One region of the Tardiphaga sp. OK246 genome, then DNA from elsewhere that is predicted to be linked to it. Evidence: predicted binding sites of a transcription regulator. Region 1 holds the regulator's gene; each other region holds the start of a gene.
The links. The regulator PhoB, encoded in region 1, activates phosphate uptake and scavenging genes when phosphate is short. The targets are predictions, from matches to a motif close to TGTCATNNANCTGTCAT.
Positions count from the first base shown of each region.

Region 2: a site for PhoB is predicted at 1,723-1,739, ahead of CHC01_RS08915 (RNA degradosome polyphosphate kinase). Genes of this name have one in related genera too.
Region 3: a site for PhoB is predicted at 2,348-2,364, ahead of CHC01_RS31140 (glycerophosphodiester phosphodiesterase family protein). Genes of this name have one in related genera too.

Region 1 covers NZ_FZOX01000005.1:435,889-440,022, forward strand. The annotation lists gene pstB (phosphate ABC transporter ATP-binding protein PstB) at 1-776, shown strand, start outside; gene phoU (phosphate signaling complex protein PhoU) at 805-1,518, shown strand; gene phoB (phosphate regulon transcriptional regulator PhoB) at 1,611-2,315, shown strand; gene CHC01_RS23460 (GcrA family cell cycle regulator) at 2,419-2,928, opposite strand; gene CHC01_RS23465 (aspartate aminotransferase family protein) at 3,375-4,134, shown strand, end outside.
Region 2 covers NZ_FZOX01000002.1:318,248-322,381, forward strand. The annotation lists gene purM (phosphoribosylformylglycinamidine cyclo-ligase) at 1-205, opposite strand, end outside; gene CHC01_RS08905 (CDP-alcohol phosphatidyltransferase family protein) at 374-928, shown strand; gene CHC01_RS08910 (P-loop NTPase family protein) at 976-1,653, shown strand; gene CHC01_RS08915 (RNA degradosome polyphosphate kinase) at 1,811-4,012, shown strand; gene ppx (exopolyphosphatase) at 4,025-4,134, shown strand, end outside.
Region 3 covers NZ_FZOX01000013.1:33,284-37,417, forward strand. The annotation lists gene CHC01_RS31125 (hypothetical protein) at 1-15, shown strand, start outside; gene CHC01_RS31130 (hypothetical protein) at 39-308, opposite strand; gene CHC01_RS31135 (trimeric intracellular cation channel family protein) at 431-1,063, shown strand; gene CHC01_RS31140 (glycerophosphodiester phosphodiesterase family protein) at 1,073-2,317, opposite strand; gene CHC01_RS31145 (GCG_CRPN prefix-to-repeats domain-containing protein) at 2,438-2,698, opposite strand; gene CHC01_RS31150 (alpha/beta fold hydrolase) at 2,886-3,893, opposite strand; gene CHC01_RS31155 (ArsR/SmtB family transcription factor) at 3,966-4,134, opposite strand, start outside.

The DNA.
Region 1 (4,134 bases):
CGTCGGCCCTGCAGGGCGAGACCCGTCCCAAGGTCACCGTGCGCGACCTGAACTTCTACTATGGCGAACACCACGCCCTGAAGAAGATCAACCTGACGCTGATGGCGAACCGCGTGACTGCGTTCATCGGCCCGTCGGGCTGCGGCAAGTCCACGCTGCTGCGCATCTTCAACCGCATGTATGACCTGTATCCCGGCCAGCGCGCCGAGGGTCAGCTCATGCTCGACAACCAGAACATTCTGGATCCGAAGCTGGATCTCAACCTGCTGCGCGCCCGCGTCGGCATGGTGTTCCAGAAGCCGACTCCGTTCCCGATGACGATTTACGAAAACATCGCCTTCGGTATCCGCCTCTACGAAAAGATCTCCAAGTCGGAGATGGACATCCGCGTCGAGAGGGCGCTGCGCGGCGGTGCACTCTGGAACGAAGTCAAGGACAAGCTCAATGCGTCGGGCCTCAGCCTGTCGGGCGGTCAGCAGCAGCGCCTTTGCATCGCGCGCACCATCGCGGTGCGGCCGGAAGTGATCCTGTTCGACGAGCCGTGCTCGGCGCTGGATCCGATCTCGACCGCGAAGATCGAGGAACTGATCGACGAGTTGAAGGATCAGTACACGATCGCGATCGTGACCCATAACATGCAGCAAGCCGCCCGCGTCTCCGACAGCACGGCTTTCATGTATCTCGGCGAGTTGATCGAGTTCGATCAGACCAACAAGATCTTCACGTCGCCGACCGACCGCCGTACCCAGGATTACATCACCGGCCGCTTCGGCTGACGCGACATATTCGCGGGAGGAATTTGAGATGGCTTTTGAACACACCACCAAGGCTTTCGACGACGATCTGCAGGAGCTGACCCGTCTCGTCGCCGAGATGGGTGGCCTCGCGGAGCGGCAGATCGTCGAATCCGTCGACGCGCTGATCCGCCGGGACGTCGCACTTGGCGCCCGCGTCGTCGCCACCGACTCCGAGATCGACCAGTTGCAGCGCACGATCGAAGAGCGCGCCGTGCTGACCATCGCCAAGCGCCAGCCGATGGCTGTCGATTTGCGCGAGATTGTCGGCGCGTTGCGCGTCGCCACCGATCTGGAACGCATCGGCGATCTCTCCAAGAATATCGGCAAGCGCGTCAATGCACTCGACAGCGACTTCCATCCGCTGAAGCTGATCCGCGGCCTCGAGCATATGACCGACCTCGTGACCACCCAGGTCAAGGCCGTGCTCGACGCCTATGCCGCACACGATCTGCCTGCCGCGATGACGGTGTGGAAGGGCGACGAGGAAATCGACGCGATCTGCACCTCGCTGTTCCGCGAACTCCTGACTTATATGATGGAAGACCCGCGCAACATTTCGTTCTGTATCCACCTGATGTTCTGCGCCAAGAACATCGAGCGGATCGGTGACCATGCCACCAATATTGCGGAAACCGTGTTCTACATGATCGAGGGCCAGCAGATCCTCGACAAGCGCCCGAAGGGCGACATGACCACATTCGCGAATACGCCGACGGTCTGAAGCATGATCAGGAAAAGTGGAAGCCAGTCTTCCGCAAGGATCATGATTTAAAGACTTGTCGGACGTCACTGAGGGTATTGATCAAGATGGCTGTGAATGCACGCATTCTGGTTGTGGAAGATGAAGAGGCGCTAACGACGCTGCTTCGCTACAACCTCGACGCCGAAGGCTATGATGTTGAAACCGTCGCTCGCGGCGACGATGCCGACACCCGCTTGAAGGAGCGGGTGCCGGATCTCGTGGTGCTCGACTGGATGCTGCCGGGCCTGTCCGGCATCGAGCTGTGCCGCCGCTTGCGCGCACGGCCCGAAACCAAGGCATTGCCGATCATCATGCTGACGGCGCGGGGCGAAGAGAGCGAGCGCGTTCGCGGTCTCGCCACCGGTGCCGACGACTACATCGTCAAGCCGTTCTCCGTGCCGGAGCTCCTGGCGCGCGTGAAGGGCCTGCTCCGTCGTGCAGCTCCCGAGCGTCTCGCCACCGTCTTGGCGTTTGGCGACATCGAACTCGACCGCGACAAGCGCCGCGTCGTGCGCTCAAGCCGTCCGATCGATCTCGGTCCGACCGAATATCGCCTGCTGGAGTTCTTCCTGGAACATCCGGGCCGCGTGTTCAGCCGCGAGCAGTTGCTCGACAGCGTCTGGGGCCGCGACATCTATATCGACGAGCGCACCGTCGACGTGCATATCGGCCGCCTGCGCAAGCTGCTCAATCCCGCTGGCGAGCCCGATCCGATCCGCACCGTGCGCGGTGCCGGCTATGCGCTGGATGACCGCTTCGACAAGGCGGCGGAGTAGGTATCTTCCTTCTCCCCGCAAGCGGGGCGAGGTTAGAAGCCCGCAAACAAAAAATGCCCGGCTCATCACCGGGCATTTTCATTTGGTTTAGATGCTTTCCAGCTCAGCGCGTCGGCTTCGGGACTGCGCGGCGGCGGTCGCTGGCCGGCTGATAGGCGATGCGCGAGTGATGTGCGCAATAGGGGGCGCCGGCCAGGGCCTTGCCGCCGCAGAAATAGAAGTCCGCGCTCGACGGATCGCCGATCGGCCAATGGCAGGTGGCTTCGTTGAGTTCGACCAGCGACAGGCGCTGGCTGATCGGAACGATGTTGTCATAGGCGATCGGGTCGGGCTCGGCCTCGATCTCGTAATTATGGGCCAGGGCGGTATTGCCGCGTGCCATCGGGCGGGCGACACGTACCATCTGCTGTGCCGGGCGCGCCTTGCGCTGCCGCGGAGCTGCCGAGGAGGGGCTCTTGGCACGGCCGGACAGGCCAAGGCGGTGCACCTTGCCGATCACGGCGTTGCGGGTCACGTTACCGAGTTCCGCAGCGATCTGGCTGGCGGAAAGGCCGCCTTCCCAGAGTTTCTTCAACTGTTCGACGCGATCGTCGGTCCATGTCATTACCGTCATCGCCGTTTTCCCTTCGTGAGCGCCGGCCTGACCGGGCAGCGCTGCGAGTTGAGACTTCAAAAATCCCTGCGGTCAGAATCCTTTAGCGCTCACCGGGCGCGAATTTCGCGTCCGGCTGTTACGCCGCACTGGATGTGTCAAAAGGATCTACCGCCGCACGAGATGTCGTATCCGACGAGGCAAAAGCTACAATATGCCGTGACTCGCGCGCAAGAGTCGGGCATGCCGCGTCCACATGCTTCTGCAAATAAAGCTGCAAAATCGGCTTTTTCTGCGACTCCGTGTGACTCGAAAGCCGCAGTGCGCGGTTGACAGTCTTCACAGCACACATAGAATAATGCCCACGTGCCGCCCGAGAAGGGCGGCACGTTTCGTTTCTAGGGTCCGTTGTTCGATTTCGCACAGTTGTCATCGACGCGGCCGCAGTCTTTTCGATCGGATCGGTTATGACCAGCAACGCAACGTCTTCGCCCCTCTCTCAGGCTCACTTGCTGCCTGTTTTCGCGCGTGCGGATGTCGCTTTCGAGCGCGGTGAAGGCGCGTGGCTGATTGGAACCGATGGTGAGCGCTATCTCGATTTCACCAGCGGCGTTGCCGTGAACGCACTTGGCCATGCGCATCCACATATGGTCGCCGCATTGCAGGAGCAGGCCACCAAGCTCTGGCACATGTCGAACCTGTTCAAGAGCCCGGACGGCGAGCGCCTCGCGGCCCGGCTGTGCGAACAAAGCTTTGCCGATTTCGTGTTCTTCGCCAATTCGGGTGCGGAAGCGATGGAATGCGCGATCAAGGTGACCCGCCACTATCATTTCTCCAAGGGCCATCCCGAGCGCACGCGCATTATCACCTTTGAAGGCGCGTTCCATGGCCGCACCCTCGGCACGCTCGCGGCGACCGGCGCTGCCAAATATCTCGAAGGCTACGGCACGCCGCTCGACGGCTTCGATCAGTTGCCGCTCGGCGATATCGAAGCGGTGAAGAAGGCGATCGGCCCGAACATCGCCGGCATTCTCATCGAGCCGCTGCAGGGTGAGGGCGGCGTGCGTGCGCCGAGCAACGCGTTCTTCGGCGCGCTGCGCGAACTCTGCGACAAGAACGGCATCCTGCTGATCTTCGACGAAGTGCAGACCGGTATGGGCCGCACCGGCGAGTTGTTCGCCTATCAGCGCATTGGTGTGACGCCCGACGTGATGTCGCTGGCCAAGG
Region 2 (4,134 bases), on a different contig from region 1:
CGCCGTCGGTGGCGGCGACGAGAACCGGATCCTTGAAGCCGGCGGCCTTGAGGTCGAACAGTCCGCCGAAGCCGCCGATCTCGGCGTCAGCGCCGGCACGGGCGGTTGCGCGAACCATCGGCTTGATGAGGTCCACCAGACGGTTGCCGGCATCGATATCGACGCCCGCGTCCGCGTAAGTGAGGCCTTTTTTCTGGTCGGTCATGCCGGGTATCCTGCCGGAGCTGCGAAACTGTGTATTTTCGGCTGGTTACGTCGGAATCCCCGCCTGCGCAATGGCTCGTAAACGCTATCCCGATTACTATGTAGGCGGTAAGCCGGTCGGAGCCCCCAAGCTCGGATTGCGAAACAGGCCGGAGCCGGGAAGCGCCGCGTGAGTATCCCCAATTTAATCACCCTCGGGCGCATCCTGCTGGTGCCCGTGATCGTCTGGGCGATTGCCTCGAACCAGATGGAAATCGCCTTTGCAATCTTCGTGATTGCGGGGGTCAGCGATGCCGTGGATGGCTTTCTCGCCAAGCGTTTCAACATGGCCAGCGAACTCGGTGCGTTGCTCGACCCCTTGGCCGATAAGGCGCTGCTGGTCTCGATCTATGTCTCCCTGGGGATATGGGGGGCAGTTCCGCGCTGGATCGTGATTCTCGTGGTGTCGCGGGATATCATGATCGTGGGCGCCGTGATTGTGTCATGGTTGTTCGGCAAGCCGATCCCGATGAAGCCGCTGATGGTGTCGAAGCTCAATACGGTGGCGCAGGTGGCCTTCGCAGCCTTGGTTCTTGCTGCCCTCGGATTTGGTTTCAAATCCTCGCCTTACGATTTGATTTTAATGGGCTTTGTGACCATCTTGACGCTGCTCTCTGTGTCCTTCTATCTCGTCGAATGGATGCGACACATGAGCACCATCGAACCCGGTCAAGAGCCCCGGTAAACCGGTATTCGTGACGTTCGCCGGCGGAGCCCGGCAGGAGTATTTGCGTGGTCGCCCGCGTCCAACCCCGTCAACTGGCGTTCGCGCTGCCCCATGCGGAGAGTCTGTCCCGCGACAACTTCCTTGAGGGCCCGGCCAATGCCGAGGCGCTGGGACTGATCGACTGCTGGCCGGACTGGCCGAACCGTGTAATGCTGCTTGTCGGCCCGGAAGGGTCCGGCAAGAGCCATCTGGCGGCGATCTGGGCCGAGGAGGCCGGGGCGCGTTCCACCATGGCGCACAGCCTGACGGCTGCGACGGTTCCGGCTGAGTTGGTGACCAACGCACTGGTGGTGGAGGATCTCAATGCCGGTGCCTTCGACGAGCGGGCGCTGTTCCACCTTCTTAATCTGGCACGTCAGGACAACGCCTATGTGCTGATTACGGCGCGGGTCGCCCCGGCCGCCATGGAGGTCGAGTTGCGCGATCTGCGGTCGCGGCTCCGTGCGATCCCGGTAGTCAATCTGCTGCCACCGGATGACGGGTTGTTTCGGGCGCTGATCGTGAAGTTTTGCGCCGACCGCCAGCTCAGCATCGACGAGAGCGTGGTCAGCTATGTGGCCAGCCGCATCGAGCGGTCATTCGCCGCCGCCCGCCATACGGTGGAATTGCTGGATAGCGAGGCGCTCCGGCTTGGGCGGCCGGTGACCCGTGCATTGGCCGCGGAACTGCTGCGCGACGCCTGACTTAAGCCTTGGACGTCAAACGCGGCGCGTCAAACCGTGCCTTGACGGCGTGGCAGGCAGGTTCCTCAATGTCATCGAAGCGTCACGCAACTGACGCAATGTCCGCTGTGATTTGCCGGCACTATAGCGCTGCTTGAACTGGATGGATTGCTATCTCATGGACTCCGCAGAAGAGATTGTTATTGAAGAGAAAAAGGGCGAAGCGAAGCCGGCAGAGGTGGTCGCGTCGGGTCCCGAGCGCTTCATCAATCGCGAGCTGTCCTGGCTGCATTTCAATCGCCGCGTCCTTGAGGAGTCCGTCAATCCGGGCCATCCGGCGCTGGAGCGCGTCCGCTTCCTGTCGATTTCCGCAAACAACCTTGATGAATTCTTCATGGTCCGCGTCGCCGGTATCAAAGCGCAGGTCCGTGAGGGAATCAGCGAGCGCAGTCCGGACGGCTTGACCCCGGCCGAGCAACTGGTGCTGATCAACAGCGCGGTCTCCAAGCTCGGCAGCGACCAGCAGGCGATCTGGCGTGACCAGCGCGGCATGCTGGCCGATGTCGGAATCGTGCTGCTCGACGGGAAGGAGGTCAGCAAGGCCGACCGGTCCTGGATCGAGGACCACTTCCTCCACAATATTTTCCCGCTGCTGACGCCGCTGGCGATCGACCCGGCGCATCCGTTCCCGTTCATTCCGAGTCTGGGCTTCACCATCGCGCTGCATCTGTCGCGGGTGTCCGACGGCAAGACGATGAACGCGCTGATCCGCATGCCCGGCAAGATTGATCGCTTCATCCGCCTGCCGACCCCCGGCAAGGACGGGGCGGTACGCCTTATCACGCTGGAACAGGCCACTGGCCTGTTCATCGCGCGTCTATTCCCGGGCTACACTGTTCAGGGGCAGGGTGCCTTCCGCATCATCCGCGACAGTGAACTTGAAGTCGAAGAAGAGGCCGAGGATCTGGTCCGGCTGTTCGAGACGGCGCTGAAGCGTCGCCGCAGAGGGTCGGTGATCCGCCTCGAAATCGAAGCCGGCATGCCGGCAGAACTCCGTGCCTTCGTGCAGCGCGCGCTGGCTACCTCGGATGATGAAATCCTGCTGGTCGACGGCATTCTCGCCATGAACGAGGTCTCGCAGCTCACACGGCTCGATCGGCCCGATCTCGAATTCGTGCCCTATGTGCCGCGTCATCCGGAACGTGTCCGCGATCATGGCGGCGACATCTTTGCGGCGATCCGTCAGAAGGACCTGATTGTCCATCATCCCTATGAGTCCTTCGACGTCGTCGTGCAGTTCCTGCAGCAGGCCGCGCGCGATCCGGATGTGGTGGCGATCAAGCAGACTCTGTATCGCACCTCCAACAATTCGCCGATTGTCCGCACGCTGGTGGAGGCCGCTGAGGCCGGTAAGTCGGTAACGGCGCTCGTCGAACTGCGTGCGCGGTTTGATGAAGAGGCCAATATCCGCTGGGCTCGCGATCTCGAACGCGCCGGTGTCCAGGTGGTCTATGGCTTCCTGGAATTGAAGACCCATGCCAAGCTGTCGCTGGTGGTGCGCCGCGAGGGCGGCTCGCTCACGACCTATGTGCACACCGGCACCGGCAACTATCATCCGGTCACCGCGCGCATCTACACCGATCTGTCATATTTCACATCCGACCCGATCATCGGTCGCGATGCCGCACGCGTGTTCAACTATATCACCGGTTATGCCGAGCCGAGCGACATCGAGAAGATGGCCGTATCGCCACTGACCTTGCGCGGGCGCATGCTCGAACACATCCGCGGCGAAGCGGCATTCGCCCGCAGCGGCAAGCCGGGTGCGATCTGGCTCAAGATGAATTCGCTGGTCGATCCGGAAATCATTGATGCGCTCTATGAGGCGTCGAATGCCGGTGTATCCGTTGAACTGATCGTGCGTGGCATCTGCTGCCTGCGGCCGGGCGTGCCCGGCCTGTCCGAAAACATTCGCGTCAAGTCGATCATCGGCCGCTTCCTTGAACATGGTCGAATCTATTGCTTCGGTATGGGCAATGGCCTGCCGAGCCCGAAGGCGGCGATATACATATCGTCGGCTGACATGATGCCGCGCAATCTGGATCGCCGCGTCGAGGTTCTGTGTCCGCTGCAGAACCCCACCGTGCATACCCAGGTGCTCGAGCAGATCATGGTGGCCAATCTCAAGGATACGGAACAGAGCTGGCAATTGTTGCCGGACGGGTCGTCAACGCGTATGAAGGCAGCGAAGGGCGAGGAACCCTTCAATGTGCACAATTACTTCATGACGAATCCGAGTCTGTCTGGCCGTGGAAAGTCGCTTGAGAAATCATCCCCGCGCCGGCTCACCCGCCGTTCGGAGCGTCACCAATCCTCGTAAGGAACCAGCAACGTGGTAGCGCGTGCCAATCAACGCGCGACCAGCGTCGCCGTCATCGATATTGGCTCCAACTCGGTGCGTCTCGTTGTCTACGAGTCGCTGACGCGAAGCCTTGTTACGCT
Region 3 (4,134 bases), on a different contig from region 1:
CGCCGCTACTGGTAGGTAAAGCCCGTTTGTGCTGACGCTCAGTCTCTCCAGGGCGTCAGCGGTTTGGTCTGACCGGGTTCAATGCCGCTCAGGTGACGACGCACGTTGTCATAGCTGCGATCGCCGGGGGCGAAGGTCTGCGAGCCGTCAGCCGGCTTGCCGTCCACCGTGCGGGTGAAATGCAGCACCAGGCTGTCATCGGCATTCATGGTGGCGCTGCCGTAATAGGGCATCGACAGCCGCGCGTCCTCCGCCATGGCCGCGCCAGCCATGAGCAGAATGGGGAGGGTGAGAAACAGACGGGTCATGACACCTCCTGCTGTGAGGTTGTGATGGAGGCTCAGGAAGATGGCGGGGATTTGTCCGCCGCCGGTCATCGCATGCACGGATTTGTGTTACAGGTCGCCGTCATCCGCTACCGACGAGTCCCATGCCCCATACCGAAGCCCTGCTGTTTCCGCTCGCCATGATCGCGCTCATTGCCGAGGCGATGACGGCGGCGCTCGCGGCCGGGCGGCGCAAGATGGACTGGCTCGGCGTCGCCATGCTCGGTTGCATCACTGCGCTCGGCGGTGGTTCGGTGCGCGACATGCTGCTCGGGCATTATCCGTTGTGGTGGGTGAAGAGCCCTTATCTGCTGCTGCTGACCGGCGGTGCGGCGCTGGTGACCATCGGGCTTGCGCGCGTGGTGCATCGCTTCCACGCGCTGTTTCTGGTGCTCGATGCCATCGGCCTCGTGGTCTTCACCATCATGGGCTGCAACATCGCGCTCGCCATGGATCAGCCGCTGCTGATCGTGGTCGTGGCCGGGATGATCACCGGCTGCGTCGGCGGCGTGCTCCGCGACGTGCTGTGCAACGACGTGCCGCTGCTGTTTCGCGCCGAACTCTATGCGAGCGTCTCGATCGTCACGGGGCTTCTCTATATCGGCGGCATCAAATACGGATTCAGTCCCGATCTGGTGACGCTCGTTGCCGCCGTTATCGGACTGGCGTTCCGCCTGCTGGCAATCCGGCTGAAGCTGGAAATGCCGAAATTCGTCTATGACAGCGACACCAAATAGCGCCTGCTATCAGCGCAGTCCCATGCAGCTGGCATAGAAGGTCGTGGTCGCCGGCCAGTCGGAAAACACGCCGCGGACGCCGACGTCCTTCGCCAGTACGTCCAGCACCGTCAGCGTGTCGCCATCGCGGTCGATGGCGGGTTTGACCGAGCGATGGAAGAAACCGCCGCCATTGGCCAGCGGTCCGTCGCGCTCGAGCGACCAGGTGATCAGGTCGAGCTCGGCGTCGCGCGCTGCCTTGGCATAAGGGGAGGGCACGATCTGACCGCTGCCATCAAGCGTCAGCAGCATGTAGATCGGCGGCGCGAGAATCTTGACGCCGGCAGCCTTGAGTTCGGCCATCGACGGTTTCCACGTTTCCGCGCGCATGTGATCGAAACCCGGTGTTTCATAGCGGCCGTCGAGATAGACCGCCTGCGCGCCGAATTCCGGCGCGGTGCGGATCCAGAACTTGATGTCGTTGAGATCGAAGCTCTGGGCAAATACGTCGCCAGGCGGAATGCCGGCGGCACGATATTCGTCGAGCATCTGGGTTGCGTATTTCTCCTGGCTGTAATCGCCGTCGAACGGCATCGGCACTTCCGGCGCCTTCAGCTCCGGCGTGAATTTGGCGCCGAGGCTCTTGATCAGCGCGATGCTTTGCGCGTGGGTCATCAGCGTGCCCGAGCTCGCATAAAGATCGGTGCGCCAGTGCGGCGTGCCGTTCTGATAATCAGCGATGGTCGTGGCAGAGGTGTTGGCGGAATCCATCTTCGCCGTCAGCGTCCTGAACTCCGCCAGCGTGATGTCGCTGGTACAGCATTTCGCCGATGCCTTCTTGCCGGTGGCGGGATCGGCAGGGCTGAAAGGTTGCGTGCACTTGTTCGCCAGCGCCGGCACCGACAGGATGTTCGTTGTCGTGTGCAGGTCGCATTGCGAATGCCGGCAGACCAACTGGCGGTCCTTGGTGAAGGTCACGTCGCATTCGATCACGCCGGCGCCCATGCGCGCCGCAGCGAGATAGGACTCGCGGGTATGCTCGGGGAATTGCAGCGGCGCGCCGCGATGGGCGATGGAGAAATCGCTCTTGCGAAACGGCCCGGTGCAGGTGCTGAGCTTTGCCTTCAGCGGGCCGTCTTTCATCTTGTCGACAAGATAGAACGGCCGCGGGCCGAGCTGTGGCTCGGGCAGTGCGATGGTGTCGGCGCGGCCGGTCGTCAGCGATGAGAGGCCGAGCAGCCCGGCCAGTATGAGACGACGCAAAGCGCGCGACATGACGATCTCCAGAATAGCGAAGTGCCATTCTGTCATCTTCGTGTGACGGCTGTAACCGGCGCGTGGGCAACAAAAAACCCCGCCATAGGCGGGGTCTTCGTCGTCAGGATGATGCAGCGATCACCAGCGGCGGATGCAGCGGCCGTAGGGATTGCGGAAAAAGCCGGGGGGGCAGTAACCCGGGCCGCGCGGCGGCGGACCACGGAACATCGGGCGGCAACCGCCATAGGGACCGCGGGCATAGCCGGGGCCGCAGCCCTGAGCGACTTGGATCACGCCTGCCGTGTCTGCAGCGCTCAGCGGAGCCAGAGGCATGGCGCTGGCGGCACCGATGCCCCCGACGCTAACGGCAAACAAGGCTGCCGCAAAGATCGTCTTCATTCGTGTTCTCCCTCGATGGTGCCGCGATGCGGCGCAGAGAATAATGATGGCATCGCATCACCCGCTGCAGGACTCTTACGGGCAAGAAAATTGCTGGGGATCAACGCTGCACAGCACGATTAAGCCGATTCGATCTGAATACAGCATGAATGTTTCGGGATATCCGCGTAGCAGGGCGCGGCAGTTGCTACTTCGCCGCGAGGAAGCCCAGCATCAATTCGTTGAATTTGGCCGGTGCATCGAGAAACACGATATGGCCCGCGTCCGGAAGCACCTCGGCCTTCGCGTTCGGCATCTTCGCCGCCAGCGCCTTGGCGAGATCGGCGTTCTGCCCCATCTTCGGCCGCAACGCCTCCGGCGCATTCGGCTTACCCGGTGCGTTGTGATCGTCGGCGCCCATGATGAACAGGGTCGGCAATGCGATCAGCGGAATTTCGTGGACCACGGGCTCGCGATAGATCATCTGCGCCGAACTGACGAAGGCGCGCAGCCAGCGCGGATATTCCGGCGATCCCTTGATGTTGAAACGCGCGTCGATAAAGGGCGTTACCTGGTCGGGCTGCATCTTCAGCGAATAGTTCACCTCGAGCTGTTTGCGGTAACCTTCCGCCGTCAGCTTGTCTTCGTTCTCCAGAATCTTTTCGGTCGGCGTCGGTGGCACATAGAGCCGATAATCCTCAAGTCCGATCGGCGCCGCGAGCAGCAGGTGATCGATGCGATCGGGATAAGCGCGGGCAATGCGCACGCTCAACATGCCGCCCAGGGAATGCGCGACGATGTCGAATTTCGCGATCCCGAGGTGATCCATCAGCGCCACGGTGTTACGGGCGAGGGTGTCGAAATGCAGGTCACCCGACGGCTTCGACGATTTGCCGAAGCCGATCTGGTCGGGGACCACGACGCGGTAACCTGCATCGTTCAACGTGCCGATCACCGGCGCCCAGTAGCTCGACGGGAAATTGCGGCCATGCAGCAGCACCACAGTCCGACCATTGGGCTTGGTCGATGGCACGTCCATATAGGCCATGCGCAGCTGCTCGCCGTCATTGACCAGCGGCAGCATATTGACGGGATAGGGATAGGGGAAACCTTCGAGGCCTATGCCGTAAGGCTCGCGCGCCGCAGGAGGCTCGGCCGCCTGCGATGAGGTGAACGGTAATGTTGCAATCAGCGCAGCGAGCAGCAGGCGGTTCATCGAGAAAGCTCCGGGAGAAGGAAGGTCCGGCGCGGTTTCAGGCTGCATTGCGGCGAAGGTAAGCCGGCGTCTTCACGTTTTGCGGATGGCGTCGCCGGTGGTGCCGAACAATGCCTCGAAGCGTTTCTCGCCGCTGCGGGTGAAATGCACCACGCGGCTGCCGGGCGAGGGGTCTCTAGCCGCCCATTTCATGGCAGTAAATGAGGTCATGATGGTAGCGCCGAGTGTCCCGGCCAGATGG